Regions from separate parts of the Rhizobium sp. 05N430 genome, predicted to be linked through region 1. Evidence: predicted binding sites of a transcription regulator. Region 1 holds the regulator's gene; each other region holds the start of a gene.

Region 1 (10,344 bases):
TGACACGGCGGGCGCCGAATTCCTGCAACAGGCCCTGGGTCACCTTGTAGGCGCCCTGATACTCGGCCACTTCTTCGCCCATCACGAAGACGTTGTCGTCAGCGCGCATTTCTTCGGCCATCGCGTCGCGAAGCGCTTCACGGACGGTCATCGAGACCATCTCGGTGCCGGCGGGGATTTCCGGATCGTTCGGTGCTGCGGCCTTGGGCTCAGCCGGAACCAGTGCTGCGGCAGGCTTGGCTTCCGCGGCCGGTGCGGGAGCAGCGGCAGGTGCCGGTGCAGCAGCGGGTGCGGCCGAGATGTCGGAAGCCGATTCGCCGTCCTGCAGGAGGATCGCGATCTTGGCGTTGACCTTGACGTTTTCGGTGCCGGCCGGAACCAGCAGCTTGCCGATCACGCCTTCATCGACGGCTTCGACTTCCATCGTCGCCTTGTCGGTTTCGATTTCGGCAATCACGTCACCCGAGGTGACCTTGTCGCCTTCATTCTTGAGCCACTTGGACAGCGTGCCTTCTTCCATCGTCGGAGAGAGGGCGGGCATGAGGATATCGATAGGCATTGGTTCCCTCCCCGATTAGAGCAGAATGTCGGTGTAGAGCGCGGATGCATCCGGCTCCGGATCGTTCTGGGCGAAATCGGCACTGTCGGCGACGATGTCGCGAACGTCCTTGTCGATCGCCTTCAGATCGTCTTCGGAGGCCCAGCCCTTTTCGACGAGGCGCTGACGCACCTGCTCGATCGGGTCATGCTCCGAGCGCATCTTCTGCACTTCGTCCTTGGAACGGTACTTGGCCGGGTCCGACATGGAGTGGCCGCGGTAGCGGTAGGTCAGCATTTCCAGGATGATCGGGCCCTTGCCGGAGCGGCAATGCTCGAGCGCCTCGTCGGCGGCAGCTTTGACGGCGCGCACGTCCATACCATCGACCTGTACGCCCGGAATGCCGAAGCCGGAGCCGCGCAGCGAATAGTTCGACTGTGCGGTCGCGCGGGCCGTGGAGGTGCCCATGGCGTAGCGGTTGTTTTCGACGATATAGATGATCGGCAGCTTCCAGAGTGCCGCCATGTTGAAGCTTTCGTAGACCTGGCCCTGGTTGGCTGCGCCGTCACCGAAATAGGCGACGCTGACCGAGTCATTGCCGCGGTAGCGGTTGGCAAATGCCAGACCGGTGCCGAGCGAGACCTGCGCGCCAACGATGCCGTGTCCGCCGTAGAAATGCTTTTCCTTGGAGAACATGTGCATCGAACCGCCCTTCCCGTGGGAATAGCCATTGCGGCGGCCGGTCAGTTCGGCCATGACGCCGCGGGCGCTCATGCCGGTTGCCAGCATGTGGCCGTGGTCACGATAGGCAGTAATGACCTGATCGCCATCCTTCTGCGCCATCTGCATGCCGACGACGACAGCTTCCTGGCCGATGTAAAGGTGACAGAAACCACCGATGAAGCCCATGCCGTAAAGCTGGCCGGCCTTTTCTTCGAAACGGCGGATCAGCAGCATCTCGCGGTAAGCCTTGAGCTCCTCGTCGCGATCGAAATCGGCGACAGGACCACCATTCGAGGCCTTGGCTGCGGATTTTGCGCTGGTCTTGCGGCTGGAAACGGTCGCGTTCTTTCGCGGCGCCATTCAACCCTCCCTATGGGTTTGCGGTTCTTAGGTGGCGCGTACCATAGGGAAGAAATATGGCCACAGCAATGCCATAAATGCATGGCACGTATTCAGGATTAAGCCACTGATAATTCTATATAATTAACGATTAACTTGTTTTCGGTTAATTGGAATATGAATTGAATATGACGACCTCGTCGGCGCGTGACATATTCAGCTGGTAACGGGCTTTTTCGTCCAGCATATCCTTATCGAGAGAGCCATCACTCAAGAGCGCGACCTGCTGCTCGATATGCTCGCGCTTGGCCTTCAGCGTCGCAAGCTCCTTCTCGCGGGCGATGCGCCGCTGCTCGAAGACTTCGGTCGCACGCAGGCCGTAATCGCCATGGATGCAATGATAGCCGAAATAGGAGAGAAAGGCGACCGTCATAGCCGGAACAACGAACCGGCCGATCTTCTTTTTCTTATGATGCTTTGTCCACATACGCACACATGCTCTAAAACGCATTACCTATGCGATGAGAGTAGCGCTGAGAGATTAACCGTCCGTTGACTATGAATTTTTGCGGGCAAGAAAAAACCCGCGCCGGTGAAGCGCGGGTTTCAAGGCATTGATCGCTAATGGCTATCAGCCGCGGATGATCGAGCGGCCGGCGTAGCGGGCCTGCGGGCCGAGGCCCTCTTCGATGCGGATCAGCTGGTTGTACTTTGCAAGACGATCCGAGCGCGACAGCGAGCCGGTCTTGATCTGACCGCAGTTGGTGGCAACTGCGAGATCGGCGATCGTCGAATCTTCGGTTTCGCCCGAACGGTGCGACATGACAGCGGTGTAGGCTGCCTTGTGCGCAGTGTTGACGGCGTCCAGCGTTTCCGTCAGCGAGCCGATCTGGTTGACCTTGACGAGGATCGAGTTGGCAACGCCCATCTTGATGCCGTCGCGCAGGCGAGCAGAGTTGGTGACGAAGAGATCGTCGCCGACCAGCTGAACCTTCTTGCCAGCCAGATCGGTCAGGGCCTTCCAGCCGTCCCAATCGTCTTCAGCCATGCCGTCTTCGATCGAGATGATCGGGTACTGGGCAGCGAGCTGCGCCAGGTATTCGGCCATGGCGCCCGGCTCCAGCGTGCGGCCCTCGCCTTCGAGAACGTATTTGCCGTCCTTAAAGAATTCTGTCGAGGCGCAGTCGAGGCCGAGATAGATGTCTTCGCCCGGCTTGTAGCCAGCCTTTTCGATCGACTTCATGATGAAATCGAGGGCTTCAGGCGCGCTCTTCAGGCCCGGTGCGAAGCCGCCTTCGTCGCCGACGTTGGTGTTGTGGCCCTGAGCCGAGAGTTCCTTCTTGAGGACGTGGAAGACTTCCGAACCCATGCGGACGGCTTCACGGATCGAGTCGGCACCGACGGGCAGGATCATGAATTCCTGGAAGTCGATCGGATTGTCGGCATGAGCGCCGCCGTTGATGATGTTCATCATCGGAACCGGCAGCAGGTGGGCGGAAGCGCCACCGACGTAACGATAAAGCGGCAGGCCGGCAGCTTCAGCGGCAGCCTTGGCGACAGCGAGCGAAACGCCGAGGATGGCGTTGGCGCCGAGGCGCGACTTGTTCGGCGTGCCGTCCAGCTCGATCATGATGTTGTCGATCTGGATCTGGTTTTCAGCGTCGATGCCGCCGATGGCGTCAAAGATTTCCGTGTTGGCGGCTTCGACAGCCTTTTCAACACCCTTGCCGAGATAGCGCTTGCCGCCATCGCGAACTTCGACGGCTTCGTGCGCGCCGGTCGAGGCACCCGACGGAACAGCCGCGCGGCCCATGCTGCCATCTTCCAGATAAACGTCGACCTCGACGGTGGGGTTGCCACGGCTATCGAGAATCTCGCGGGCGATGATATCGGTAATTGCAGTCATGGGTTTCTTCCTGCTCGGTGGGTGGGATAAATCGTTTGAAATCGTCTTAATCGAAGGCACGCAAATTACAATGGCCGTTTTTGAGCCGCCTAACATGCCTTCGTTTCCGGCCTCATCCGAGGCCTATTACAGGATCATGTCAGCCTTTTGAACGTCAGGCCGCTTTCGCGATGGCGTCGAAGGCGAGAAGCTTTTCGAGAAGCCGCGGCATGTCCTTCAGATAGACCATGTTCGGTCCGTCAGACGGCGCATTGTCGGGGTCTTCGTGCGTTTCGACGAACACACCGGCGACACCGACGGCAACGGCGGCACGCGCCAGGGTCTCGACGAATTCGCGCTGACCACCGCTCGAGCCGCCCTGCCCGCCCGGCTGCTGCACGGAATGCGTGGCGTCGAAGATAACAGGAGCGCCAAGTGCAGCCATGATCGGCAGCGAGCGCATGTCCGATACCAGTGTGTTGTAGCCGAAGGAGGCACCGCGTTCGCAGAGCAGGATGTTCGGATTGCCGCTGGCATTCAGCTTGGCGAGAACATTCTTCATGTCCCAGGGCGCCAGGAACTGGCCCTTCTTGACGTTGACGATCCGGCCGGTCTTGGCGGCGGCAACGAGAAGGTCGGTCTGGCGGCTGAGGAAGGCCGGGATCTGCAGGATGTCGGCGACGGTTGCCACCTGCTCGCACTGCTCTTCCGTGTGGATATCGGTCAGAACAGGAAAGCCGAATTCCTTTTTCAGATCGGAGAAGACTTCGAGCGCCTTTTCAAGACCGATGCCGCGCTCGGCGGAAAGCGATGTCCGGTTCGCCTTGTCGAAAGACGACTTATAGACGAGGCCGATACCGAGCGACTTGCAGAGTTCGCTCAAAACACCGGCGACCATGAAAGCGTGGTCGCGGCTTTCCATCTGGCAGGGACCGGCGATCAGCGACAGCTTGCCCGTATTCGAAAAGGTAACGCGGCCAGCACCCTCGCCGGCGACAACTTCTGCATTGGTATTTGTCATTGGGTCTCCTCGAAGGCGAAGATTGCGCCCTGTCCCGGCGCCGGCTTCACCAACAGACGATTGTTCATACTGACATGGGTGATCCCGTTAGCAGCCAAATGCGCCGCTGTCACGGCCAGATCACCGACCGAAAAGACGATTGCGCGCGCCCTGAGGCCGTTATCGGTGACAAGTGGCTCGGCATCGAAATAGGCCTCCATGCCCTCGTTCGAGAAGATGGAAAGTCTCCCGTTCGGCAATTCGAAGGATAGGCCGAGTGCCGCCTCCTTAGGCTCCACTCCACCGCTGGCCGTCTCCAGAAATTCGGCGAAGGCCTGCGGATCCTCAGCGCTCAGCGCGATCTCGCTGATGCCGGTGACGCCGTTTGCATGGGTTTCCAGTGCATTGCGATCGGCCGGAAAGGCGTTGATCCGCTGGCAGGCGAAGAAGAAGACATCGGGTGCCCGAAGATCGGCGGCAAAGGCGAGCTTGAAGGCGCCTGTCGCCTGCGTTCCGTCGGGCATGACGATCGGCCGCGAGAATTCGACCATATCGCCGCCGCTCAGCTGCGCGCCGTCATAGGCAGCCTTGTCCGCATCGGCACTATCGGTGCCGAAGACAACAGCCGAAAAGCCGTCATCGCCGCAGCGGAAGCGGAAGGCCTGATCGCGGGCGACAAAGCTGTTGCCCTTTGCGACAGCCGCGTCGCAGTCCGCCTGGCTCGCAATACCGAGCGGTTCGAGATAGGTCTTGTCGGCCAAGAAGACGCAGGCATTCTCCGTTCCGAACGGATGACGGCCATCGGCCGCGACGGTGAAACCGAGACGCCCGAGTCGCTCGCGGGCAACGTCGATATGGGTCACGGGCAGTACCAGATGATCGAGCGGATGCGTCATGGCGGTTCCTCCGGTGAAGCCGGCAGAGATTTGCACGCCCTGCCCGGCAAAGCGCAAGCGTGGATCACCAATCCGGCAAATAAACTTTCAAAAACGACGAAAAATCATCGGAAGTTTTACCGATATTTAGGCACTTGCGGAACACATATGGAACATATAGTGTCCGTTCTGGCTTTGTTTCACGAATCTGGGGAAAAACTTCGATGCTGACGCGCAAACAACAGGAGCTTCTCCTCTTCATTCACGAGCGCATGAAGGAGTCCGGCGTTCCGCCATCCTTCGACGAAATGAAGGATGCGCTCGATCTGGCTTCCAAGTCGGGCATCCATCGCCTGATCACGGCTCTGGAAGAACGTGGCTTCATTCGCCGCCTACCGAACAGGGCGCGCGCACTCGAGGTCATCAAGCTTCCGGAAGCCTACAGCCCGAGCATCCAGCCGCGCCGCGGCTTCTCGCCGAGCGTCATCGAAGGCAGCCTCGGCAAGCCGCAGCCGGTCGCGCCGCCGAAGCCTGCGAACGAGGACAATCACACGTCGATCTCGGTGCCGGTCATGGGCCGGATCGCAGCCGGTGTGCCGATTTCGGCGATCCAGCAGAACACACACGACATCACTGTTCCCGCCGACATGCTCGGAAACGGTGAACATTATGCTCTTGAGGTCAAGGGCGACTCGATGATCGAGGCCGGCATCTTCGACGGCGATACGGTCATCATCCGCAACACCAATACCGCCAATGCCGGTGATATCGTCGTTGCTCTCGTCGATGACGAAGAGGCAACGCTGAAGCGCTTTCGCCGCAAGGGTGCATCCGTTGCGCTCGAAGCTGCCAACCCGGCTTACGAAACCCGTATTTTCGGACCGGACCGCGTCAAGGTTCAGGGCAAGCTCGTTGGCCTTATCCGCCGCTATCACTGAGCGTCTCGCTTTCACCAAAAGTGCCGCTGCGCCAATCGTAGGCGCGGTGGCGGATCCAGGGCCGGTCGAGACCCTCGAATGATGTGGTGATTTCGGCGATCCCATTGGGGAAACGAAGCTCGACAGCGCCTGTCTTTCGCAGTGTCTCCCCGGTGAAAAGCAGGGCGCCTGAGCGGCAGGTATCGAGGCGCAGGCGAACCGGTGTGACGACGATATCGGATATGTCGCAGGCTGGGCCAAGGAACGCCGCATTCTCGATCACGGTCAGGATCGAACCGTTGTCGAGCTTCGCCGTACACCAGGACTTTTTCACGCATGAGAAGCGCTCGCCCGTCGCACTGGCCTTGATCGCGTTCATGGTGTCGTTCTGCTGTGCCTCCGTCAGTTTCAGCCTTTCACCGCGCGGTGCGGTGGGAATATCCGGGAGCGCCGGGAACGCCGGTGACAAATGCTTATCGATCACCAGAGCGCGCCTCCATTGATCAAAGATGAAGCCCGGTGGCCGCTCGCGATTGGTGGCGAGGCCGTTGTCACTGACGATGCCCGCCATGCTCCCGTCCTCGGCAATCACGATTTTCGGCGGCGGAGGACCTCCCAACATCGCGGCGGCTGTCGTCGATGCCATCAAGATCGCGGTGCCGAGATGCCGTATGCGGCTGCGCAGCAAAGTCAGCAGCAGGAAACCCGTCACCGCCGCGGGAAAGTACCACGACGCCAGGCGCCCGACGCCGATATCGCCGCCCCATGAGGCAACCGTCCTGGCGATGGCGATCACCAGATCGAGCCCGAAGCCCGTCACCTGCCACGCCCATGCATCGAGACCGAGGGGCATCAGCAGCATGGCAATGAGGCCGAACGGCATGATGATGAAGGAGATGATCGGCATGGCAGCGAGATTGGCTGGCAGGCCATAGGCCGTCAGCCGGTGGAAGTGCTCGACCGAGAACAACGCGGTCGAGAAGCCGCCGATGACGGAGGTCAGCAGGATGCCGCCGAAGAACGCAGTGGCGGAAGACAGCATCCTGACGGCGCGAAACTTTGCGAAGGGCCGGTCGCGCACCGGCCTCTCCTTCCAGAGCGCATAGCCGGCGACGAGGGCCAGTGTCGCGGCGAAGGACATCTGGAAGCTTGGCCCCATGATCTCCGAGGGTGAGAGGACAATGATCACCAGCGCCGATAAGGCTACGTTGCGCAGACTGATCGACGGCCGGTCGAAGAAGACCGCCGCCAGCATGATCGCCATCATGATGAAGGCGCGTTCGGCAGAGACAGCGAAGCCCGAAATCAGAAAATAGGCGGTGACGGCGGCAAGCGCACCGGCTGCGGCAATCTTCTTGACGGAATAGGCCTGGACGACAGCCGGAAACAGGCTGAGCACGGTGCGGAAGCCGACGAAGAAGATGCCTGCCGACAGCGCCATGTTGAGACCGGAAATGGCGATGATATGCGCAAGGCCGGATTGGCGCAGCGCCTCGGTCGTCTCGCTCGAAATGGCGCGGCGCTCGTCCGTGACCAGAGCGGCGGCAAAAGCGCCGGTGTCGCCAGGCAGGATGCCTCTAATACGGTCGCCGATGCCGCTTCTCAAGCGGTAGAGCCATTCAAGCGCGCGATCCTGCATCGATGCGGGCCCGGGTTCGACCGCCGGCACCACGGCAGGGGCACCATAAAAGAAACCGTTGCCACCGACGCCGTCGAAATAGGCACCGAACGAAAAGTCGTTGAGGCCGGGAAGAGCGGGCCCTGACGGCGGCGTCAGCCTTGCCCTGCCCTTCAGCCAAGTCCCGGTTTCGAACTCCGCTTTCTGGCCGCGCGCAATCACGGTCACCTGCTCTGGCGGCCGCTTCAGCGCCGGGTTCTCCGTCGCCTTGAGCGCCAACAGATACCGCCAGCCGCCGCGGCCATCGCTTTCCCGCCGCTCTACGCGGCCTGTCAGCGTCGTCGTTACCGCCGAATCGAGAACGACAGTACCGGCTCTCCAGGTCTCGAATTGTGCGGCGAGGATGCCAACAGCAATCAACATCATGGAGACCAGGCAGATCCGGCTCCACTCCCGGCTGCGATCGGTCACGGCAAGGAGCAGAAGTAGCGCGATTGCGCATGAAAGCGGCACAGCCGGTGAAATGTCTGCGCCGCAGGCAAACCAGAGAACGGAGCCCAGTCCGAGCGCCACCGGCGCAAACAACATGCGGCCGCCATAGGCCAGTTCTTCGACAGCACAGGCCGGCAGGCTTTGCGCAACACGGCGCTGCAGCGACCGAAGAACATGAATAGAAAGCTGCCGGCGGTGACCTAGATTAACAGGTGCGAAGAGAGAGCCTGCTGCAGGCGGCATCAGCGGCGTCTGCGGCAATTTGGCCGCGGCACCGATGGTGATCGTGCTGACGTCGCTGGTTTTCAACTCCGGCATGCAAAGAGCCTGATGACCCGATAGAATACAACCAGAATGCAACCCTGCGCGCGTTTCAGCAACAATAATCGATTGAAAAATGATGAAAAAACGTGAGTGCAAAAAGCCTAAATAAATCATCAGCTTCCGCTATGCGTTTACAGCATCGCAGGAGTGCCTAAAAGTTGATACTGCGATGCACAAAATGGCGTCACGGTAACTTGGCATTAGGCGCGCTATCATATAGCAATCTGAGCGGACGCTTAACCCTATGGCGCTTTTATGGCGCCGCCGCCAATTTGGAGGATCAGAATGACGGATCAAAGCGCAACAATCAAAATCGGCGACAAATCCGCCAATCTTTCCGTAAAGAGCGGAACGATTGGGCCTGATGTCATCGATATCGGCGCACTCTACAAGAACACCGGTTCCTTCACGTACGATCCTGGTTTTACCTCGACCGCATCCTGTGAATCGAAGATCACCTACATCGATGGCGATGAAGGCGTTCTGCTGCACCGCGGCTATCCGATCGAGCAGCTGGCCGAGCACGGCGACTTCCTCGAAGTCTGCTATCTGCTGCTCTACGGCGAACTGCCGACCGCAGCGCAGAAGAAGGACTTCGATTACCGCGTCACGCACCACACCATGGTGCACGAGCAGATGAGCCGCTTCTTCACCGGCTTCCGCCGCGATGCGCACCCGATGGCCGTCATGTGCGGCTGTGTCGGCGCGCTCTCGGCCTTCTACCATGACTCGACCGACATCACCGATCCGCACCAGCGCATGGTCGCGTCGCTGCGCATGATCGCCAAGATGCCGACGCTGGCCGCCATGGCCTACAAGTATCACATTGGTCAGCCCTTCGTTTACCCGAAGAACGACCTCGACTATGCGTCGAACTTCCTGCGCATGTGCTTTGCCGTCCCTTGCGAAGAGTATACGGTCAATCCGGTTCTCTCCCGCGCCATGGACCGCATCTTCATTCTGCACGCCGACCACGAGCAGAACGCTTCGACCTCGACCGTTCGTCTCGCCGGCTCTTCGGGTGCTAACCCGTTCGCCTGCATCGCGGCCGGCATTGCCTGCCTCTGGGGTCCTGCCCACGGCGGCGCCAACGAAGCGGCTCTCAACATGCTCTCGGAAATCGGCTCCGTCGATCGTATCCCTGAATATGTCGCACGTGCCAAGGACAAGAACGATCCGTTCCGCCTGATGGGCTTCGGTCACCGCGTCTACAAGAACTACGATCCGCGCGCCAAGATCATGCAGAAGACGACGCATGAAGTTCTCGGCGAACTCGGCATCAAGGACGATCCGCTTCTCGAAGTGGCGATGGAACTCGAGCGCATCGCGCTGACCGACGAGTATTTCATCGAGAAGAAGCTCTACCCGAACATCGACTTCTATTCGGGCATCACGCTGAAGGCTCTCGGCTTCCCCACGACCATGTTCACGGTTCTCTTCGCTCTCGCCCGTACAGTCGGCTGGATCGCGCAGTGGAACGAAATGATCGAGGATCCGCAGCAGCGCATCGGCCGTCCGCGCCAGCTCTATATCGGCGAGGCCGAGCGTAACTACGTTCCGGTTTCCAAGCGCTAAGCGCCTATATCAGCGAAACAAAAAACCCGGTCATTTCTGACCGGGTTTTTTCTTGTCC
Region 2 (10,344 bases), on a different contig from region 1:
AGAACCCGCCAGAGCCGTGATCGACGCGCGCGACTTGGTGAAGTCGTTTCAGGGCAACGTGGCCGTCGGCGGCATGTCGCTCAGGCTTGGCGAAGGTGAGATGGTTGGCCTCATCGGCCCGAATGGCGCCGGCAAAACCACGTTGTTCAACCTGATTGCCGGAAGCCTGAAGCCGACATCGGGCGAAATCTGGATCGGCGGCCGCGAAGTGTCGCAGGAGAGCCCAGAGCAGAGAATCGGTCGTGGCGTCGGCCGGACTTTCCAGATTCCGAAGCCCTTTCTCGAAATGACGGTGCTCGAAAATGTACTCGTGGGCGCGCAGGCCCAAGACGGCGAGCGGCTGTTCGCGAACTTCCTGCGCTTTGGTCATGTCAGGCAACAGGAGCGGTTGGCGATCGAAAAGGCGCGTGCGCTGTTGGAGTTCGTCACCTTGTCGGGCCTAGAGGGACAGCCGGCGAAGGTTCTCTCGGGCGGACAGCGCAAGCTGCTGGAACTCGCACGCATCCTGATGGCCGATCCGCAGGCGATTCTGCTCGACGAACCGGCGGCCGGCGTCAACCCCGCGCTCCTGGAGACGATCATGGAACGCGTGCTGGATCTCAACGCGCGGGGCAAGTCCATCCTGCTGATCGAACACAATATGGATATGGTGGCGCGGCTTTGCAGCCGCGTCGTCGCCATGGCACTCGGCAAGCCGCTGGCCGAGGGCACGCCCGCCGACGTCGCCGCCAATCCCGAGGTCATCGAAGCCTATCTCGGAGCGGCGGCATGACCACGCCGGCGCTTCAAACCCGCGCGCTGGTCGCCGGCTACGAACCCGACCTGCCGATCGTGCGCGGCATCGATCTCTCGGTTGCGCAGGGAGAATTGCTGGTGCTGCTCGGACCGAACGGAGCCGGAAAGTCGACATTCGTCAAGGCGATCGCCGGCGTGGTGCCGATCCACTCGGGAAGCGTGATGCTGGGCCAGCGGGAGATCACCCACGTCGCATCCCACCGCAAGATCGGCGAAGGCCTCGCCTTCGTTCCGCAGACGGAAAACATCTTCGCGTCGCTCACCATCCACGAAAACCTGCAGCTTGCCGCCGCCGTCCTGCCGAAGGCTCTGCGAGGCGAACGGATCGCCGCGCTCTATCGTCGCTTCCCCGATCTCGCCAGCAAACCCACACGTTTGGCCGGCGCATTGTCGGGAGGACAGCGGCAGATGCTGGCCGTTGCCCGCGCGCTCATCGTCGATCCCTCCGTGCTCATCCTCGACGAACCCTCGGCCGGCCTGTCGCCCAAAATCGTCGGCGAGGTGTTTTCGATGCTGAAAGAGATCAACGCCGGCGGTGTCACCGTCATTCTGGTCGAGCAGAACGTCAAGGCGGCCGTTGCGATCGCCAACCGCGCCGTCATCCTAGTCGAGGGCAGGATCAGGCATGAGGGCGAGGCGTCCTCGCTGCTCGCCGACCCGTTGATCGCCAAGCTCTATCTCGGCACCACCACGCAGGCGGCGGAGGCACCATGAACCCGCAATTTCTCATGGATGGCCTGATTGCCGGCGCGATGATCGGCCTTGGCGCCATCGGCGTGACGCTTACCTATTCGATCCTGCGCTTTGCCAATTTCGCGCATGGCGAGATGCTCTCCTGGGGCGCCTATCTGGCACTCGCCGTCAGCGGCGGCCTCGGGCTCCTGTCGACCACGTTGACGAAGCCGATCGGCCCCTTCTCCTTCGGCTGGTCGCTACCGCTTGCGGCCGTGATCGCGATCCTGCTCACGGGCTTGCTTGCACTTGCCGTGGATGCGGTGCTGTTCGGGCGTCTGCGGGCGAGCGGCGGCGCGATCATCATTCTCGTCATGGCGAGCTTCGGCGCCTCGCTTGCGCTGCGCAGCCTGCTCGAATTCATCTTCACCTCGAAGCCCGCCTATTACACCAAGGCGCTGCAAATCGCCGTGAAGATCGGTGGCGGCCTGCGAGCCACGCCCGACCAGCTCCTGTCGCTCGGCCTGTCGCTGGTTGCGGTCGTCGCGATCCACCTGCTGATGACCCGCACCGACATCGGCCGCTCCATGCGCGCCGTGAGCGAGAATCCGGCTTTGGCGGGCATTGCCGGCGTCGACGTGCGCCGTGTGATCCGCGTCGTCTGGTTCGTCGGCGCTGCCCTCGCCTGCATCGCCGGCATCATGACCGGGCTGCTCGTACAGATCCGCCCCCATCTTGGCCATGACCTGCTGCTGCCGCTGTTTGCAGCCGCAATCCTCGGCGGGATTGGCAGCGTTCCCGGCGCGATGATCGCTGGATTGATCGTCGGCCTGTCGGAAGCAGCAGCCGTGCAGGTCGTCGGCGCTGAGTGGCGGGCGGCTGTCTCTTTCGTCATCCTGGTGGCGGTGCTGCTTCTTCGCCCGCGCGGCCTGTTCGGGAGGGCGGCATGAGCCTTGATCTGATCGCCTACGCAGCCTTCTTCCTGACGATGGCACTGACCTATGCCATCATGTGCCTCGGCCTCAATGTGCAGTGGGGCCAGACCGGCCTCTTCAACGTCGGCATCGCCGCCTTCGTCGCGATCGGCGCCTATGTGTCGGCGCTTTTGACGACGCCGGATGCGCCCGGCCGCTTTGGCGGTTTCGACCTGCCGATCGCCATTGGTTGGCTCGGCGGCGCGCTGGTCGCCGGGCTTGCCGCCTGGCTGGTCGGTGCGCTCACCATAAGGCTGCGATCCGATTATCTCGCCATCGCCACCTTCGGCGTCGCGGTCACGGTGCAGCTCTGTGTGCTGAACCTGCAACCGCTAACCGGCGGCGCCTTCGGCATCGGCTTCATTCCGCGCCCGTTCGGCAGCCTTGCCGCTGATCCGCTGGCATTTTCCCTTTCCAATCTCGCGCTGATGGCGGGCGTTGTGCTGGCGCTCTATCTGGCGCTCCAGCATCTCGCCAAGAGCCCCTGGGGCCGCGTGCTGCGCGCGATCCGCGAGGATGAAAGCGCTGCAAAGGCGCTCGGCAAGCGGCCTATCCGCTTTCGTCTGCAGGCCTTCACCATCGGCGGCGCCATCATGGGGCTGGCAGGGGCCGCGCAAGGACATTTCATCGGCTTCATCGCTCCCGACAATTATCTGCCGATCCTGACCTTCCAGGTCTGGGCGATGCTGATCGTCGGCGGCTCCGGCAACAATCGCGGCGCCATACTCGGCGCGGTGCTGGTCTGGGGACTGTGGGCGCTGTCGGCGGCCGCCGTCTCCGCGTTCGTGCCGCCCGAGCAGCAGGCCCGCGCGGCGTCGCTGCAGATCGTCATGATCGGCGTCGGGCTCTGCCTCATCTTGCTCCTGCGCCCTCGCGGCATTCTCGGCGCCTCAAATGCGCTGGCATCGCTGACGAGCAAGCGCAAACAGACATCCAGGGAATAACGACATGTCCACCACGCCCCCACGCATAGCCCTCACCAAGGATCTCTCCATCAGCCGCATCGTCTGCGGTCTCTGGCAGGTGGCCGACATCGAGAAGAACGGCACCGTGATCAATCCCGACAAGGGCGCCGATGTGCTGCAGGCCTATGCGCTGGATGGTTTCGATACGTTCGACATGGCCGATCACTATGGTTCGGCGGAGCTGATCACCGGTCGCCTGCTGTCGCGCTATCAGAACGGCCAGCGGCCAGTCGCCTTCACCAAATGGTGCCCGGAGCCGGGACCGATGACGGCTGATGTCGTGCGTCGTGGCGTCGAGGAGCGATTGACGAGACTTGGTGTCGACAAGGTGGATCTACTGCAATTCCACTGGTGGAGCTTCGAGCATCCAGCGTGGCTCGACGCACTGCACGAGATGCAGCGCCTGCGCGGGGAAGGCCTGATCGGCGCGCTCGGCCTCACCAATTTCGATGCTGGACATCTGGCGCTGGCACTCGCCGACGGCATCGAGATCGCCAGCAATCAGGTCTCGTTCTCCCTCGTCGACCGCCGCGCGGCCGGTGCGCTCTCGAAGCTCTGCGCCAATAGCGGCGTCAAGCTTCTCGCCTATGGGACGCTCTGCGGCGGATTTCTGTCCGAGAAGTGGCTGGGCCAACTGGAACCGACTGGTATCGCCGATTGGAGCCGCTCAAAGTACAAGCGCTTCATCGACATCGCCGGCGGCTGGCAGGCCTTCCAGGGCATTCTCAGCGCAGCCCAAACCATCGCGACCAAGCACGGCGTGTCGATCTCCAACGTCGCGAGCCGCTGGGTTCTGGAGCACGACGCGGTGGCCGCCACCATCGTCGGCGCGCGCATCGGCGAAAACGAGCATCGCGGCGACAATCTGAACGTCTTCTCTTTTGCGCTCGACGAAGAGGATCACGCCGCGTTGAACGCTACCTTTGATGAGACGCAGCCCATTCCCGGCGACTGCGGCGACGAATACCGCAAGCCGCCATTCCTCACGGCATCCGGCGACCTCAGCCACCATCTCGATGCCATTCCATCCGTCTACACGGCTGAGCCGGTACCCGGTCGTCCCGGCCGTTCGCGTGTCTCATCCGGCAGCATCTGGGAACCGATCGCGGGCTATAGCCGGGCCGTCAGGGTGGGGGATCGCATTATGGTCTCCGGCACGACCGCGACGCATGGCACCAACCGCTGCGTAGCGCCGGGCGATGCCGGCGCGCAGGCGACCTACATTCTCGACAAGATCGCCGCCTCCATTTCGGCGCTTGGCGGCAAGATGGAAGACGTGGCCAGGACCCGCATCTATCTGCGTGATGCCAATCAGTGGGAGCCGGTCTCGCGCGCGCACGGACGCGCCTTCGCCTCGGTTCTTCCTGCCAACACGCTGATCGAGGCCGGCAATCTGATCGGCGATTACGAGGTCGAGATCGAGGCGGAAGCGATCTGCGACTGAGTACATGCAACATAAAGTAGGGTTAGACGCTTTCCCTATCAACATCATTCGTGCTGACGGAGATGGCTGCACCGGTGCTTGGCTGCACTTCTGCATCTGTCCGCGTAAGAGATCGCCCCCAGCGACACCGATCGAATGTGCGTCACTGTCAATCAAATGCTCGATCAAAATGCTGGTCTGATTGTGCTTCCCGAGTTAGTGTCAGGGCAGATCCTGGCTTCAAGTGCTTCAGAGCTGCTTTCGTCAGCAGGAATGTGGCATGGATGTTTGTCTTCATCGTCGCGTCGAAAGCTTCATAGGTAATGTCGCTAATTGACTGGGCCTGCTGCTGGCGACCGGCATTGTTCACCAGGATGTCGAGACCACCGAGTGCCTTGACTGCATCGTCGACAAGTTTCTCACAGAAGGCGGCATCCCGAAGATCGCCCGGTAGCGCCACACCCTTGCGGCCTTCCGCTTTAATGAGTGCGATGACTTCCTTCGCATCGGGTTCTTCATCACGAAGATAATTCCAGAGAAGGAATTGTCTCATGCCCTAGGGCGACAAATCCGCATACACCGAGAAGCAGAAGCGCAAGGCCGAGCATATCGAGGAAGGCTACGAAGACCGGGGCGTTTTGGAAAAGGAAGCTGAACGCCGCGCTTGGGCAACCGTTAACAAGGAAAGTGGCGGCGGTAACAAATCAGGCTCTGGGCGCGGCCATGCCGAAAGCCACGCCTCCTCCAAGAAAGGAGGGCGAAAGGGTGGCACGGCCGCCGCGTCGCGGACCAAGGAAGAGCGCTCTGCCTCAGCCAAGAAGGCAGCTGCCACCCGCAAGCGCAACGAGCACCACGCTCATCATTGACAGAGGACGACGCCACAACAGCGGCGCCGTTCTTTTTGGAGAACGCTTATGCCGAAAAATAAACCCAAACAGAAATGGTCACAGGATGTGACCAACAACAGCGATGCGATGGATCTGAAGGACGGCGTCTTCAAGCAACGTAGCGCCAAGAAGATCGCGGATTCGCTGAAGGCGTCCGCCGAGCACAGCGACCGCCGCAAAGCCACCCCGTTTCAGTCTGCGATGTCGATGCTGAATTTCTATATCAATAGGGCGGGCAAGCAACTGTCGAAGTCGAGGTTGGCAACGCTCGACAAGGCAAAGGACGAGTTGCGCAAGGATTTTGGCAAGCAACCAAAACATTGATGACCCGCGCCCGTCGCCGCAGTCCGCGGTGCTGCAGCCATCAAAAGGCGCGCAGCGTGAGAAGCAATCGACGTTGCATCTCAGAAATTAATCTTCAGCTCAAAGGAAGACGATCATGCAAGCTGTCCGTATCCACCGCTTCGGCGGTCCGGAGGTTATGGCAATCGATGAAATCGACCAACCGACGCCGGCCGCCAACGAAGTTGTCATCAAGGTCTTCGCCGCGAGCGTCAATCCTGTCGACGCAAAGATGCGCGAGGGTAAATATCCTGTCGTCACCGAAAAGGATCTTCCCTACGTGCTCGGTAGAGACGTCAGCGGCGAGATCGCGGCCGTTGGATCTGGCGTTGCGAGCTTCCTGATCGGCGACAAGGTCTTTGCATTCCTGTCGCCTGAACATGGCGGTTACGAGGAGTTCGTCGTGGCGAGCGCGGAAGAAGTGGCTTTACAGCCCCAGGCACTTGATGCCATTGGCTCGGCGGCCGTACCGCTCGCCGGGATCACAGCATGGCAGGGGCTGTTCGATCACGGTGGCCTTCTGGCGGGCCAGCGTGTCCTTATTCATGGCGGTGCGGGCGGCGTCGGCCATTTCGCCATTCAGTTCGCCAAGGCAAAGGGCGCATGGGTAGCGACAACCGTGTCCTCGTCCGACAAGGATTTCGTAACCGACCTCGGCGCCGACCAGGTGATCGATTACAAGGCGGAGAAGTTCGAAGATGTTGTCGAGCCCGTCGACCTTGTATTCGATCTGATCGGCGGCGAGACCCAGGAAAGAAGCTTCAGCGTCGTCAAACCGAAAGGCGCCCTCATTTCTACACTCCAGGAGCCGGATAAGGCAAAAGCCAAGAAACAGGGTATTCGTGCAGCGCGCTACACCGCTCAGCCGAACGGCGCCCAATTGCAGGAAATCGCGCAGCTGATCTACCAAGGCGAGGTCCAGGTCGTTGTTGCCAGCACCTTTGGGCTAGGCCAGGCAGCCGAAGCCCAGTCCGTCCTCCAAGAAAAACATATCCGCGGCAAGGTCGTCCTTCAAGTCGTCTCGGAACAACCGAAACCTCTGATCGATGAGGAGGCGAGACGGCTGCGCGCATATCTGATCTGGGAAGCAGAAGGTCGTCCTGAAGGCCAGGACCTTACCCACTGGTATCGGGCCGGTGACACCGATGCGGCAGCGGAACGCGGCGACTATCGACAATATTTCCCAGGCATTGCGCCGGCCGGATCATTGGTGATCAAGTTCTATCACTCAGGCGATCAGATCCGTGGTTATGTGCGCAAGATAGCCGACACAGACGCGGACGATACGATTTTTCCCGGCGAGGAGATGGAGCCCGCCGCGGCCTTCAAACTGGCGGCCTCTCATAGAGCCGACAGCAACGAGCCCATATTTGTCGAGCTTGTGGAAGGGGTTGAATGGAATCCCAAATGGGGTCGATTGGCTTAGTGATGGGAGTCGAGATGACAAAACGGGAAAAGCTGCCGGAGACCGCTCCGGCTGAAACAGATGATGCCCGCTCTGTAGAGAGCCCAGAGGCCGATCGAAACCGCCACGCTCTGGCGCAAGGAGCGGCCAAAGGACTGCACCGGGCGATGAAAGAGCAACCCCGCACAGGAGAAACGGCGGAGGCTCAGGAGGAACCTGAACATGGAAAAAAATAAAAAGTCATCAAAGGCAGAGATCGAGCGAGACGCAAGGGGTCAGTCGGAAAGCAACCATGCCGGAGGATCCAACAATGGTGTGAGTAGCGCCAAGCCCCGCGTCATCACGCATTCAGATGACGCGACCGTCAACAAGAAGACGCCGGGCAAGGATGAAGACGCCAAGGACTGGGATATCAACTACGACGAACGTGACATGAACGAGGGCGAGTTTCGGGGGTAATGGCCGAGCATGGTCAGCGCGTTTTCGATGGCGGCCCCTGAGGCCGTATTGTCGAACACGCACCAGCTCTCCGGCGCCAGCAATTTTGAGAAAGACGCGATCTCGTCGTCGGTATAGCTCGAGTAGTAGATTTTTGGCTTGCCGTGCAGACGCACGTACTTCGGCTGTCTTTCAAAGTCTTCCGCTGGCCATACCGGGGCCGGATTGGCAAAAACCCGATCGATCGCGAAGTTCTTCAGCAGGTTCAACGCCTCGGCCGATGCCCAGCTCTTGTGGCGCGCTTCTATGACGATCCGTTCGTCATCGGCATCCCGTAAGGTTTTGAGTGCGGTTTCGAGAACATGTGCATCGAACACCAGCGACGGCGGTACCTGGCAGAGCAGCGGCCCGCGTTTCTCTCCGAGCGGTGCGATATCAGCAAGGAACGTGTCGAACGGCTCGGCAATGTCTTTCATAGCGCGGGTGTGGGAAATCTCCTTGGGGATCTTGACCGCGAACCGAAAGCTGTCCGGGACGGAGTCCGCCCAGCGCGCGAATGTCGATGTCTTGTGCCGCCGGTAGAAGGTCGAATTGATCTCGACGCCGTCGAAGACCGAGGCGTATCTGGTAAGGCCACTTCCCTCCGTTCCAAACCGGTCGCCCGCCTTTTCGGGATGGACCAGGCGGCGGTGGCAACAATCGGCAATCGTCTTCTCCTAGGTGTGCAAATTTACGAGCGAAACGATGGGTAGAATAGGTGGTTTCTTGCGCCGATCCAGCCCACACCGGAACCATCAACAGCCAAGAACGTTTGAAGAACGAATTCAGGAGATTGTGATGAGTGACAACCCGAAAACCGATACCTTTTCCAACACCCAGAAAGATCCGGACGACTGGGTCAGCGGTGATGAGCCGATGACGGGCGCACAGCGCTCCTACTTGAAGACCCTGTCGGAACAGGCGCATCAACCCGATGCGTATGCTGAAGATCTGACGAAGGCAGAAGCCTCGAAGCGCATCGACGAGCTTAAGCAGTCGCTTGACCTGGAATGACGTATCAACCGGTGGCACATCAAACTCCCGGCGATGGAAGCTCATGCGGAACTTTTGTGCACTGCAGCACTTATTAATCGTCAACCGCGAAAGGACGCGACTATGTCAGACCTGAAGCTTGGTGAACCGATCCCGACAGGCATTCCCGGTAGTGAACCGGTCAGCACGGAAGTACAAGATGCCGCCGAGGCGGTCGTCCGGCCGTTCGAGCGGTCAATCGGCGGCATGACGGCTGGCTACTCCGACAGCCCTTTGTTCGATCAATTGCTTCTGTTTCCAATGAAGCTCGGCCTGTCCATGGCACTTGCCTGGACGGCGATGCTCGTTAGCCCGATTGCGATGACAAAACGGCTGCAGACGACCGGGGTCACTCAATAAAGGACGTTTCTTCGTCCGTCTCGCTGTCGCCGCCTTTCGAGGTGGCGATTTCGTTTTGAACCGCATGTCGGCTGAGCAGGCCTGCGTCCTCAAGCGCTTCGATGTTTGGCAGGTCGGGGAGCGTTTCCATGCCGAAGGCGGAAAGGAAATTCGGCGTCGTCACGTAGGTGTATGGCGCACCGGGTGTTGGGCTGCGTGGGCGTTGCGAAGGCGGCTGGGATCTTGAAGACTGAACTTCATCGGAATATGGCGTTGCTTGGCGTCACATCAATCGGTGGGATCGGTGACGAACATATCGTGGCTTAGGGCCGATCGTTTTTATGTCAAAGGCAATGGACCGGTCCTTCGACCTGATCGCCGCGCTCATGAGGCACCGGAAACACGCTGTCCCTTTCACCCGGGCTGGCAAGATCGGCCAAAAAGTCGAACAGTCGCTGGGCCACGAGATGGTACCACCTCCCCTTTGCGCTGGATCGCCGTGGATGCTCATCATCGACGCCGTCATCAACACTCGGCGCTGGCGCTCGAACAGTGACGGCCGGACGACGGCATTGACGATCTCGGTCTCGTCTTCGAGCGTCAGGAACATCAGGCGGCCCTTAGAAGACGGAAGTCACCACATTGCAAAGTGTCAGAAAACTGCATATATTTCTGACAGGAGAGTTGCCGTGCAAAGACTGACAACACAGATCATGGCCTATGCCGAACAGCTACCCGAGGGAACGGCGCTGTCCGCGAAGGCCTTCCTGCATTTGGGAAACCGTGCCGCGGTAGACCAGGCATTGTCGCGGCTGTATGAGCGCGGCGAGCTCGTCCGGGCCGGTCGGGGGGTCTATCTCAAGGCGATCAAGAGTCGCTTCGGAAGCCGGCCACCGACGGTCGAGCAAGCTGTCGATGCAATCGCGAACCAGCGTGGCGAGGTCATCGTCTCGAATGGCGCTGCGGCTGCAAACTCGCTGGGGCTGTCCACTCAGGTACCGATCCGATCCGTCTACTTCACATCCGGCCGCAG
Region 3 (10,344 bases), on a different contig from region 1:
AAGGTAATTGGTGTCGTCACCTCGCCGACGGGCGCCGTCATCCGCGATATTCTTCACCGCATCTCCGATCGTTTTCCCGTTCATGTGCTTGTCTGGCCGGTGAAGGTGCAGGGCGAAGGATCCGGCGAAGAGGTGGCCAATGCCATCCGCGGCTTCAACGCTTTCGAGCCTTCTGGCGAGATGCCAAGGCCCGATGTTCTGATCGTTGCCCGTGGCGGCGGCAGTCTTGAGGATCTGTGGAGCTTCAACGACGAGATCGTCGTTCGTGCCGCGGCCGAAAGCGCCATCCCGCTGATTTCGGCCGTCGGTCACGAAACGGACTGGACACTGATCGACTACGCGGCCGATGTCAGGGCGCCGACGCCGACGGGTGCGGCTGAAATGGCGGTACCGGTCAAGGCGGAACTCGAAGCGCAGATCGCCGGCCTTTCCGCCCGTCTTCAGGGCTGTATCACACGGCAGATGGATCATCGTCGCCAGTCCGTGCGGGCGCTGATGCGCGCGTTGCCATCGCTCGATCAGCTGCTGGCCCTGCCGCGCCGCCGGTTCGACGAAGCGGCCTCCGGTCTCGGGCGTGGTTTGGAACTCAACACCATCAACAAGCGCGGCAGTTTCGAGCGCGTGGCATCGCATCTGCGCCCGGACGTGCTGTCCAACAGGATCACCGAGCGGCGGCAGATGCTGGCCGAGCGGATGACGCGGGCCGAGCGCATCGTCGAGCGCCGTATCGATGCCTTGAAAGGCCGGGTCGAGCGCTTCGGCGTGACGCTGTCGTCTGTCCCGGCGCGCCTGACGACGCAGACCGCCCGCATGCGCGATCACCTTGCCAATCTGTCCCGCCATGGCGACACGGCCGTGCGCCACCAGCTGACGCGGGCGCGGGGAGAGCTGGCCGCTCAGGATCGGGTGCTGCAGTCGCTTTCCTACAAGAACGTGCTGAAGCGCGGCTATGCCGTTATCAGGGATGATGAGGACCGGCCGGTCTCGCAGGCCGCCATGCTGACGGCAGGTGCCGGGATCTCGATCGAATTCTCGGATGGCCGCATCGGTGCCGTGACCACCGAGGGCGGATCGCCTTCTGCAGCAAAGAAGCGTCCGGCCAAGTCCGGTGAACCGGCGGCATCCTCGAAGCAGGGAAGCCTCTTCTAGGGGACCTGAAGAGCTGGCGCTCGATGATATCGCGCGCCAGCATGAATTGCTCTTACGCCCACTCGCCCTGGCGCATGACCGGCGCCCGCGATCCATCCGGCCTGATGCCGTCGATATCCACCTTGTTGGAACCGATCATCCAGTCGATATGGATCAGGCTCGAATTGCCGCCCTGCGCCTTGATCTGGTCCTGGCTGAGCGTTGCGCCATCCACAAAGCACTTCGAATAGCACTGGCCGAGCGCGATGTGGCAGGAGGCATTCTCGTCGAACAGCGTGTTGTAGAACAGGATGCCGCTGGCCGAGATCGGCGAGGAGTGCGGCACCAGCGCCACTTCGCCCAGGCGGCGTGCGCCCTCGTCGGTATCCAGCACCTTGCTCAGCACTTCGGCCCCACGCGACGCCTTGGCCTCGACGATACGGCCGCCTTCGAAGCGCACCTGAATATTGTCGATCAGCGTGCCCTGATGCGAGAGCGGCTTGGTGCTCGACACATGGCCGTCGACACGCAGCGCATGCGGCGTGGTGAAGACCTCTTCGGTCGGGATGTTCGGGTTGCAGGTAATGCCGTTCTTCGCCGTCGATGCGCCGCCATGCCATTCGTGGCCGTCGGCAAGCCCGACCGTCAGATCCGTGCCCGGTCCGGTGAAGTGCAGGGAGGCGAAGCGCTGGCCGTTCAGCCATGCCGAACGCTTGGCGAGGTTGCCGTTGTGCTCTGCCCAGGCGGCAATCGGATCATCGAGATCGACGCGCGACGCGGCAAAGATCGCCTTGGCGAGCTTGGCGACGGCAATCGCTTCGGGATCATTGGGGAAAACGAGCTTGGCCCAGGAAGGGTTTGGATAGGAAACGATGTTCCAGTTGATGTCGAAATTCGAGATCTTCTCGAGCGCCGGTTTGTAGGCGCTCGAGTTGGCGCGGTTGGCGCGGCTGACCTTGCCCGGATCCTGGTCCGAAAGCAGCATCGGATTGTCGCCAGCGATGGCAAGCCGGGCGGCATTGTTGGCATAGGCCTTGGCCATGCCATCGTAGAGCCAGCCGGAGGCGCGATCGAAGCTCTCGTCGCTCGCATACTGATAGCGGGCGAGCGTCGATTCCTCGTCGGAATAGAAGGCATTCACCAAGCCGGCGCCGGCCTGGTAGGCATGCTTGGTGATCAGGCGGACGAGCGGAATGGCAACGACTGGCGCCGTGATGACCAGATCCTGGCCCTTCTGCAGCTGCAGGCCCACCTTCACCGCGACCTCGGCAAGCTTATCCAGCTTGACCGGGTCGATCGAATGGTTCTGGGGCATGAAGTTCATGGTCGGGACCTCCTGATAAATTGCAGGCAGCAGACTTAGACCCGTTTGCGGCGAAAATGAAGCTCGATGCATCGAATTCGCCGCTTGAGAATGTGGCCCTAGGCAGCCGTTTGCCGAAGCAGTGCCGACTGATGCTTTTCAAGAAATGCCATCAACCTTTCCGGATAATCGGGTGCGGCCGCCGCGCGCACGCTGGGGCGTTTCGCAAGTTCGCTACGCCATGCCTGCACCTTTGGCAGCCCGTTGAAGATATTGCTTTCGCCGAGCGTATCGAAAACGTCGAAATACCGGAAAATCGGCGCGAAGACGGCATCGACCAGGCTGAAATTATCGCCAGCGAAAAACGGGCCGGCCGAGAGCTCCGCCTCGATGGTTTTGAATTTCCCGGCAATCACCTTGCGCTTATCTTCCAGCTGCCGTGCATCGCTTGTCGTCTCATAGGTCCAGAGATCGGAGAGGATGGACGAGCCGAACTCCATCCAGCCGCGATGCCGTGCCCGCAGCAACGCATCGCCAGGATGCAGTCTCGGTCCCGGCTGTGTTTCGTCCAGATACTCGCAGATTGCCGCGCTCTCGAAGAGCGCTGTCTGTTCGCCATCGTCCTCGATGAGCAGCAGCGGAACCTTGCCGAGCGGCGAGATCTTCGAAAACCACTCGGGCTTGTTGTCGAGGTCGATGACAACACGCTCGAAGGGGACGCCCTTTTCGCCGAGCGCGATCGCGGCGCGCTGCACGTAAGGGCAGAGATGGTGCGAGATGAGGGTCAGCTTCTGCATCGGTATCTCCATTATAGATGCAATTGCATATAAATACGCTTGCGGCATTCGTCAAGATAGATGTAATTGCATGCATGTCGGAGAAGACCACCCCATCCGATGCCGCCACCGAAGCGTGGATCGGTATCATGCGTGCGCAGCAGAAGTTGCTTCTGGCAATCGAGGCCGATCTGAAACAGGCGGGCATGCCGCCGCTCGGCTGGTACGATGTCTTGTGGGAACTGGTCCGCGCGCCGGATGGCCGTTTGCGGCCCTTCGAGATCGAAGAGCGCACGCTGTTGGCGCAATACAATCTCTCGCGCCTGATCGACCGGCTCGAACGTGAGGGGCTGGTCGGCCGCGAGACATTTGCGGAGGATGGCCGTGGGCGATGGGTGGTCGTGACCGATGCGGGCCGGACGCTTCGCGAGCGGATGTGGGTCGTTTATTCGAAGGCGATCGAAAGGCATGTCGGCTCGAAGCTCGACGATGCGTCCGCAAAAGCGCTCGCAGACCTTTTGAAGAACCTGTCGGCCTAGGCGATCAGCGATGCCGCCTTTGCGTTCAGCGCCTTGAGCGCATCTCCAGGCGCGAGCCTCACCTGCAGTCCGCGCTGCCCGCCGTTCATATAGACCAGGGCTTCTGTAAGTGCTGCTTCCTCAAGGGCCGTCGGCACAAGCTTCTTCTGGCCGAAGGGGCTGATGCCGCCAACATGATAGCCGGTCAGCCGTTCGGCGTCGGCAGGCTTCATCATGTTCGCGGACTTGCCGCCAAACGCTGCGGCCAGCTTCTTCATGCTCACTTCACGGTCGGATGGAACGACGACGCAGACCGCTTTGCCATCGACTTCGGCCATCAGTGTCTTCAGAACCCGGTGCGGCTCCTCGCCGAGCGCGTCCGCCGCCTGCAGGCCGACGCGTTCGGCGTTCGGATCGTAGTCATAGGTATGGACCGTGAATTCGACGCCCGATCTGGCAAGGACCTGCGTGGCACGCGTCGTCTTCGACATGATCACTTTCCGAATTCGGCAGCGTAGAGATCAGGCTTGAAACCGACAAGCAGCTTGCCGTCATGCTCCAGCACCGGGCGCTTGATCATCGAAGGCTGCTCCAGCATCAGCGCGATCGCTTTGTCGCGCGTCAGGTTCTCGCGATCGGCATCAGGCAGCTTACGGAAGGTCGTTCCTGCACGGTTCAGCACCGTTTCCCATCCGGCCTTGCGGACCCAGTCTTCCAGATGTGCCCGGTCGATGCCCGAGGCCTTATAATCGTGGAAGTCGTAGCCCGCCCCATTCTCCTCGAGCCAGGTGCGGGCCTTCTTCATCGTGTCGCAGTTCTTGATGCCGTAAATCGTCGTTGCCATCGTCAGTCTTCCAGCGTTCCGGCCTTGCGCAGCGCCGTGCTTGGCTCGCCGCAGGCAATCTTCATCAGGTCTGCGCGCCGCCGCACCAGCCGGTCGGACGTGCGCGTCACGATCAAGCCTGCCTGCGGGGCACGGATCTCCGTCTCGCCATCGACCATGCCCGGCCGCGTGACGATGGTTGCCAAAAGATCGCCGGCAGCGACCGTCTCGCCGATGTCGCGGTGGAAAAGAAGGGTGCCGGCAACCGGCGTGCGGATCATCTCGATATTGTCGAGCGGCACGGCAGGTCCGGTAAAAGCACCGAGAGGGGCGCTGTCCCTGACCGCCCCGCGGGCGGCGAGGAAGGCGAAGACGCCATCGGCGTCAGCGCTTGCCATGTCAGGATAGACGTCGCGGCGGCCGCGAAGCTCCACCGTTACGGAGAGCTTGCCGGGCAAGCGGCTGCGCTTCTCGCCGGGCACCTCGTATTTCCAGGCAAAGCCGACGGCCTCTTCGAAAGCCGAGCTTTCGCCATCCGAAAGCAGCACCGCATCCATCGACAGAGCACTGGCCAGATCGGCGGCCTCAGGCCAGAAGGCCTCGTCGATATAGGCATATTGCAGTGATTCATCGTCGCAATGCAGGTCGAGCACCAGATCGGCGCCGAGTGCCATGTGGATCAGCTGCCGCTTGAGACGATCCGTAGCCGGATACCGGTCCAGATCCTCGACCAGCGTATCGCGATCGCGCAGCGAAATCAGCGGGAAGTCGCGATTGAAGTTGGTGCGCGATCCGAGATCGAAACGTCCCTGCAGCTCGCCGAAGTGCGATTGCGCCGCGCCGATCGGGTTGGCCTGCGGAACGATGGTAATGTCGCTGGCGATCCTTCCGGCATCTTCGGCAGCTCTGAGCTTCCGGCAGAGGAAATGCAGCAGTGCCGTTCCCGGTAGCTCGTTGGCATGCAGCGCCGCCTGAATGTAGATCCGCGGCGCGTGCGGGTCGCTGCCCTTGAAATGCAGCACCGGCAGGCGCCATTCGATGCCCGGCGTATCGCCAGGAATGATGATCTCGGTCGTATCCATGTCAGCACTCCGCAAAATCTGCTGGCAGCAGCTTTAAGCAACTCCGCCGTACCGGCGCAAGCGTCAATAGGGGCGCCTCATCCAAGCAACGGCCATTCTTCGATATCCACATGCCGGCCTTCGCCGACGAGGCTGTTGACCAGCACGAAAGACTTCGCCGTCCAAACGATCGGTTCCGAAAGGATCGTTTCGGGTACGCTGCGGTAGTCATAGAGCAGCGTCATATGCGGCTCGAGCTTCGGCTGGACCCGGACGCTGACGCCGCGGTTGAGCAGTGACAGGGCGAGCTGCGCATGCAACGAGAGAACCTCCTGTCGCCCTTCGCCTGCCCGCAGAACTAGTGCCGGCTTGCCTTGGCGAAAACTCACGGCGCGCCGGAAGGTGAGCTTGAAGGGGCGCATTCTGACGGCGGCGGCGGCCGCCAGACCATCGAACAGCATGCTCGGCGGGATCGCATCCCATTCCCCGAGATGGCAGAGCGAGACGTGGAGCAGGCGCTTGGGTTTCGGCTTCTCCCGCAGACCGAAACGCCGCCGCAGATCACCCGCCATGCGCCTCGTTTGCTCCGCTGCCCGCTCGTCGGGGCGCAGCGCGAAGTAGACATTGCAAGGCTTTCGATCCGCTCCACCGTGACCCGGCGCCGCGGGGTCAGGCGCACGGCCAAATGAAAATTCCGTCTGGTTCTGAGCAACCATCTCCAACCGGCAAGCGCCGCCTCCTCTTGAAGGACCAGAGGCTAACAACAAGGGCAGGAATTGACAAGAACAAAAAGAGAACAAATAATCGAAGCGTTGAGATTGCGTTGGTGGGCAAGAATCGGGTTGAAGGCCGGACGCAGGCATACGATCTTTGGGGCAGTCAATCATGGAGGTTGCGTCATGAACGAGGCAACGCATCACTACTGCATCTTCGAGACCACAGGCGGCTTTTGCGGCATAGCCTGGAATGCCGCCGGCATCGTTCGCTTCCAGCTGCCGCCAAAGGCTGAAAGTTCGACCGAACAGTTGCTGCTGAAGCGACTGTCATCAGGTCTTCGCGCCAATCCGCCGGCCGCGGTCGCGGCGACGATCGAGTCCGTCAAACGCTACTTCGCCGGGGAGACCGTGGACTTCTCAGATGTTGCGGTGGATCTGTCCAATCAGGACGAGTTCTTCCGGGAAATCTATGCCGCCGCCCGCCGCGTCGGCTGGGGCAGGACGACGACCTACGGCACGCTCGCAAGGGAACTTGGCCGCGGCCCGGAAGCCGCCCGCGACGTCGGCCAGGCCATGGCCAAGAACCCGGTCGCCCTGATCATCCCCTGCCACCGCGTCCTCGCCGCCGGCGGCAAGCTCGGCGGCTTCTCAGCACCTGGCGGGTCTAATTCGAAGGCTAAGATGCTGGAACTCGAAGGCGTCAACCTGGGCCCGCCCGAGCCGGCCCAGCAGTCGCTGGGGTTTTAGGCAGCGGGAGTGAAGGTCACTCCCACTCAATCGTACCAGGTGGCTTGCTCGTCACATCATACACGACGCGATTGATGCCGCGGACTTCGTTGATAATGCGGGTGGCGGCGCGGCCGAGGAATTCCATGTCGTAGTGGTAGAAATCCGCCGTCATGCCGTCGACCGAGGTCACGGCGCGGAGCGCGCAGACGAATTCGTAGGTGCGGCCGTCGCCCATGACGCCGACGGTCTGGACCGGCAGCAGTACCGCGAAAGCCTGCCAGATCGCGTCGTAGAGACCGGCCTTGCGGATTTCGTCGAGATAGATGGCGTCGGCTTCGCGCAGGATCTCCAGCTTTTCGCGGGTGATGCCGCCCGGGCAGCGGATCGCTAGGCCCGGACCCGGGAACGGGTGGCGGCCGATGAAGCTATCCGGCAGGCCGAGCTCCTTGCCGAGCACGCGCACTTCGTCCTTGAAGAGTTCACGCAGCGGCTCGACGAGCTGCATATTCATGCGCTCGGGCAGGCCGCCGACGTTGTGGTGCGACTTGATCGTCACCGACGGGCCGCCGGTGAAGGAGACGCTTTCGATGACATCAGGATAGAGCGTGCCCTGGCCGAGGAAATCGGCGCCGCCGAGCTTCCTTGCCTCTTCCTCGAAGGTCTCGATGAACAGGCGCCCGATGATCTTGCGCTTCGTCTCGGGATCGGAAACGCCCTCGAGCTCGCCGATGAACTTGTCGGACGCGTCGACGTGGATCAGGTGCAGATTATAGTGTTCGCGGAACATGGCGACGACATTCGCCGCCTCGTCCTTGCGCATCAGGCCGTGGTCGACGAGCACGCACGTCAGCTTGTCGCCGATCGCTTCGTGGATCAACAGGGCCGCAACGGAGCTGTCGACGCCGCCGGAGAGGGCGCAGAGCACACGCTTGTCGCCGACCTGCTCGCGGATCGTATCGACGGCCTTCTGGCGGTAGGCCGACATCGACCAATCGCCCTTGATGCCGGCGATGTTGTGAATGAAGTTGCCGATCAGCTTGGCGCCATCGGGTGTGTGCACCACTTCCGGATGGAACTGCACGCCGTAATATTTGCGCTTCTCGTCGGCGATGAAGGCATAAGGCGCGTTCGGCGAGGTTGCCACGACCTTGAAGCCCTCGGGCAGCGCGGTAACGCGGTCGCCATGGCTCATCCAGACCTGGTGGCGCGAACCCTTCGACCAGAGGCCTTCGAACAGCTTGCTGTCTTCATCGACCTCAAGAAAGGCGCGGCCGAATTCGCGGTGATGGCCGCTTTCGACCTTGCCGCCGAGCTGCATGCACATCGTCTGCTGGCCGTAGCAGATGCCGAAGACCGGAAGACCGCTGTCGAAGATGATCTGCGGTGCGCGGGGCGATCCTTCATCGACCGTCGAGGCCGGGCTGCCGGACAGGATCACGGCTTTTGGCTGAAGGCGCCTGAAGCCCTCTTCGGCGGACTGGAAGGGAACGATCTCGCAATAGACGCCCGCTTCGCGCACACGGCGCGCGATCAGCTGGGTTACCTGGCTGCCGAAATCGACGATGAGAACGCTGTCGGGATGTGCTGTCTGGGTCATGGCGAGCCTTTAATGAATAGCACCCGGTCTTGCAATGCGGGAAATCACGGCCTGGCCGATTTTATTGTCCCGATTGTCCCTGCCTGCAAGGCTTTCAGAACCAGAAGACACCGTCCTCGAGCGCCGTAAAGAGGCTGTCCACGGCATAGGAAAGCTTGCGGTCGATGACGTGCAGATATTCGGTCCAGCCGGAAATATGCTGCAATTCCTCGATGCCGTCGGAAATGCCGCGCAAGCCGATCAGCGGCAGGTTATATCCCTGGCAGGCCCGCAGGATCGCGAACGTTTCCATATCGACCATGTCGGCGTCGATCGTCTGATAGGCGGCACCCGAGATGACGTTGCCGCCGGTCGACAGCGTCGCCTCGGGAATGCCGGGGATGCGCAGCGGCAGGTCGAGCGTCGCAGGAAGATCGAGAAACGGCGTCTTGCCCTTCTCGAAACCGAGCGGCGAGGCATCCATGTCGCGATAAGCGACCGAGGAAACCTGGTAGACTTCCGTCTGCTCCAGCTTGGCAGAGCCTGCGGATCCCAGCGAGACGACGAGTTGCGGGAGATCGTCGGCGGCATCCAGCCGCGTCAGCGTCTTGGTCATCGCCACAGCTGCTTCGACAGGACCGATACCGGTCATCAACGGCTCGAAGCGGGACTTGAGGAATGGACCGTATTCCGCCTCCGCTGCCATCACGAACAGGATCGACTTTCCGGCGACGGATTTCAGTTCGAACTTCATCCGGTAATTCCCTCTCTTCCCCGCACGACCATCATCGTGCCTGTCATCGATGCGATCAGCTTGGCCGGACCGTCGCCGATCGCGTAGCCGCGCCCGTCTGCGACGATGATGTTGCTGCCCGGCTTGGTGATCTCTCCCCGGAAGAGGAAGCGATCACCGCGGCCTGGCGACATCAGGTTCACCTTGAATTCGATTGTGAGGATCGAGGCATCGGCATCGATCATGGTATAGGCGGCGAAACCGCAGGCGCTGTCGAGCGCGGCGGAGATGATGCCCGCGTGCAGAATGCCGTGCTGCTGTGTCAGTTTCACGTCGAACGGCAGTTCGATCTCGACGACGCCGTGTTCCACGCGCGTCAGTTCCGCTCCGATCGTCTCCATCGCCGCCTGACGCGAAAAGCTCTGCCTTATCCGTTCGCGGAAATCACCGTTGTTACCGACGCTCATGCCTTGTCCCCTTCGAGCCGCGAAAGTGGCACGGCGCGCCGGATTCGACAAGGATGCCAAGGGGTAAATCAGTTCAGGTAGGCAATCGAGGCGTTGAGAATTGTCGCAAAGCCGACCCATGCGGCGTAGGGCAGGAAAAGGGTGGCGGATATCCGGTCCGAGGACCAGCGATTGGCAATGAATGCAAGCACCAGCCCGAGCAGGATAACGATGACCACCAGCGCTGCCTTCGGCATCTCGGCACCAAAGAAGAATGGCGACCAGAGGAAGTTGAAGACCATCTGCCCGGCCCAGATCAGCATGGCTGCCGAGAGGTGGCCGCGCAGCCAGGTCCGCGCGCCGGCAATGCCGATCAGCACGTAGAGGATCGACCACACAGGGCCAAAGATCCAGTTCGGCGGATTGAAGACCGGCTTGGCCAGCGACTGATACCATTCGCCGGGAAGATTGTTGGTGCCGATCAGCAGGCCGCCTCCAAGGGAGACGGCAATGAAGACGATATAGGTGAGCGCTT

What was found. The regulator LexA, encoded in region 1, represses DNA repair genes until DNA is damaged. The targets are predictions, from matches to a motif close to TGTTCNNNNTGTGTTCNG.
Positions count from the first base shown of each region.
Region 2: AC1DJO_RS27270 (DUF3072 domain-containing protein) is a predicted target of LexA. The motif match lies at 8,705-8,722, and genes of this name have one in related genera.
Region 3: AC1DJO_RS13220 (2'-5' RNA ligase family protein) is a predicted target of LexA. The motif match lies at 6,391-6,408, and genes of this name have one in related genera.

Region 1 covers NZ_JBFTMO010000008.1:164,803-175,146, reverse strand. Annotated here, with positions in the region: gene AC1DJO_RS18240 (pyruvate dehydrogenase complex E1 component subunit beta) at 1-559, opposite strand, end outside; gene pdhA (pyruvate dehydrogenase (acetyl-transferring) E1 component subunit alpha) at 575-1,621, opposite strand; gene AC1DJO_RS18230 (FtsB family cell division protein) at 1,767-2,087, opposite strand; gene eno (phosphopyruvate hydratase) at 2,232-3,506, opposite strand; gene kdsA (3-deoxy-8-phosphooctulonate synthase) at 3,661-4,506, opposite strand; gene AC1DJO_RS18215 (VOC family protein) at 4,503-5,381, opposite strand; gene lexA (transcriptional repressor LexA) at 5,585-6,298, shown strand; gene AC1DJO_RS18205 (ComEC/Rec2 family competence protein) at 6,279-8,483, opposite strand; gene gltA (citrate synthase) at 8,997-10,286, shown strand; gene lpxB (lipid-A-disaccharide synthase) at 10,317-10,344, opposite strand, start outside.
Region 2 covers NZ_JBFTMO010000022.1:16,317-26,660, reverse strand. Annotated here, with positions in the region: gene AC1DJO_RS27330 (ABC transporter ATP-binding protein) at 1-772, shown strand, start outside; gene AC1DJO_RS27325 (ABC transporter ATP-binding protein) at 769-1,509, shown strand; gene AC1DJO_RS27320 (branched-chain amino acid ABC transporter permease) at 1,506-2,417, shown strand; gene AC1DJO_RS27315 (branched-chain amino acid ABC transporter permease) at 2,414-3,385, shown strand; gene AC1DJO_RS27310 (aldo/keto reductase) at 3,390-4,850, shown strand; partial or broken gene AC1DJO_RS27305 (SDR family NAD(P)-dependent oxidoreductase) at 5,029-5,361, opposite strand; gene AC1DJO_RS27300 (plasmid stabilization protein) at 5,438-5,695, shown strand; gene AC1DJO_RS27295 (DUF3175 domain-containing protein) at 5,744-6,040, shown strand; gene AC1DJO_RS27290 (zinc-binding dehydrogenase) at 6,156-7,484, shown strand; gene AC1DJO_RS27285 (hypothetical protein) at 7,499-7,699, shown strand; gene AC1DJO_RS27280 (hypothetical protein) at 7,686-7,922, shown strand; gene AC1DJO_RS27275 (DUF72 domain-containing protein) at 7,880-8,497, opposite strand; gene AC1DJO_RS27270 (DUF3072 domain-containing protein) at 8,739-8,954, shown strand; gene AC1DJO_RS27265 (hypothetical protein) at 9,057-9,332, shown strand; partial or broken gene AC1DJO_RS27260 (SMC-Scp complex subunit ScpB) at 9,322-9,531, opposite strand; gene AC1DJO_RS27255 (alpha-hydroxy-acid oxidizing protein) at 9,504-9,638, shown strand; gene AC1DJO_RS27250 (DUF6088 family protein) at 10,001-10,344, shown strand, end outside.
Region 3 covers NZ_JBFTMO010000005.1:102,997-113,340, reverse strand. Annotated here, with positions in the region: gene xseA (exodeoxyribonuclease VII large subunit) at 1-1,149, shown strand, start outside; gene AC1DJO_RS13250 (aminopeptidase) at 1,202-2,452, opposite strand; gene AC1DJO_RS13245 (glutathione S-transferase family protein) at 2,551-3,228, opposite strand; gene AC1DJO_RS13240 (MarR family winged helix-turn-helix transcriptional regulator) at 3,303-3,746, shown strand; gene ybaK (Cys-tRNA(Pro) deacylase) at 3,743-4,216, opposite strand; gene AC1DJO_RS13230 (ArsC family reductase) at 4,219-4,569, opposite strand; gene AC1DJO_RS13225 (succinylglutamate desuccinylase/aspartoacylase family protein) at 4,572-5,630, opposite strand; gene AC1DJO_RS13220 (2'-5' RNA ligase family protein) at 5,708-6,181, opposite strand; gene AC1DJO_RS13215 (methylated-DNA--[protein]-cysteine S-methyltransferase) at 6,509-7,072, shown strand; gene guaA (glutamine-hydrolyzing GMP synthase) at 7,089-8,651, opposite strand; gene AC1DJO_RS13205 (5'-methylthioadenosine/S-adenosylhomocysteine nucleosidase) at 8,746-9,384, opposite strand; gene AC1DJO_RS13200 (PaaI family thioesterase) at 9,381-9,830, opposite strand; gene AC1DJO_RS13195 (TspO/MBR family protein) at 9,899-10,344, opposite strand, start outside.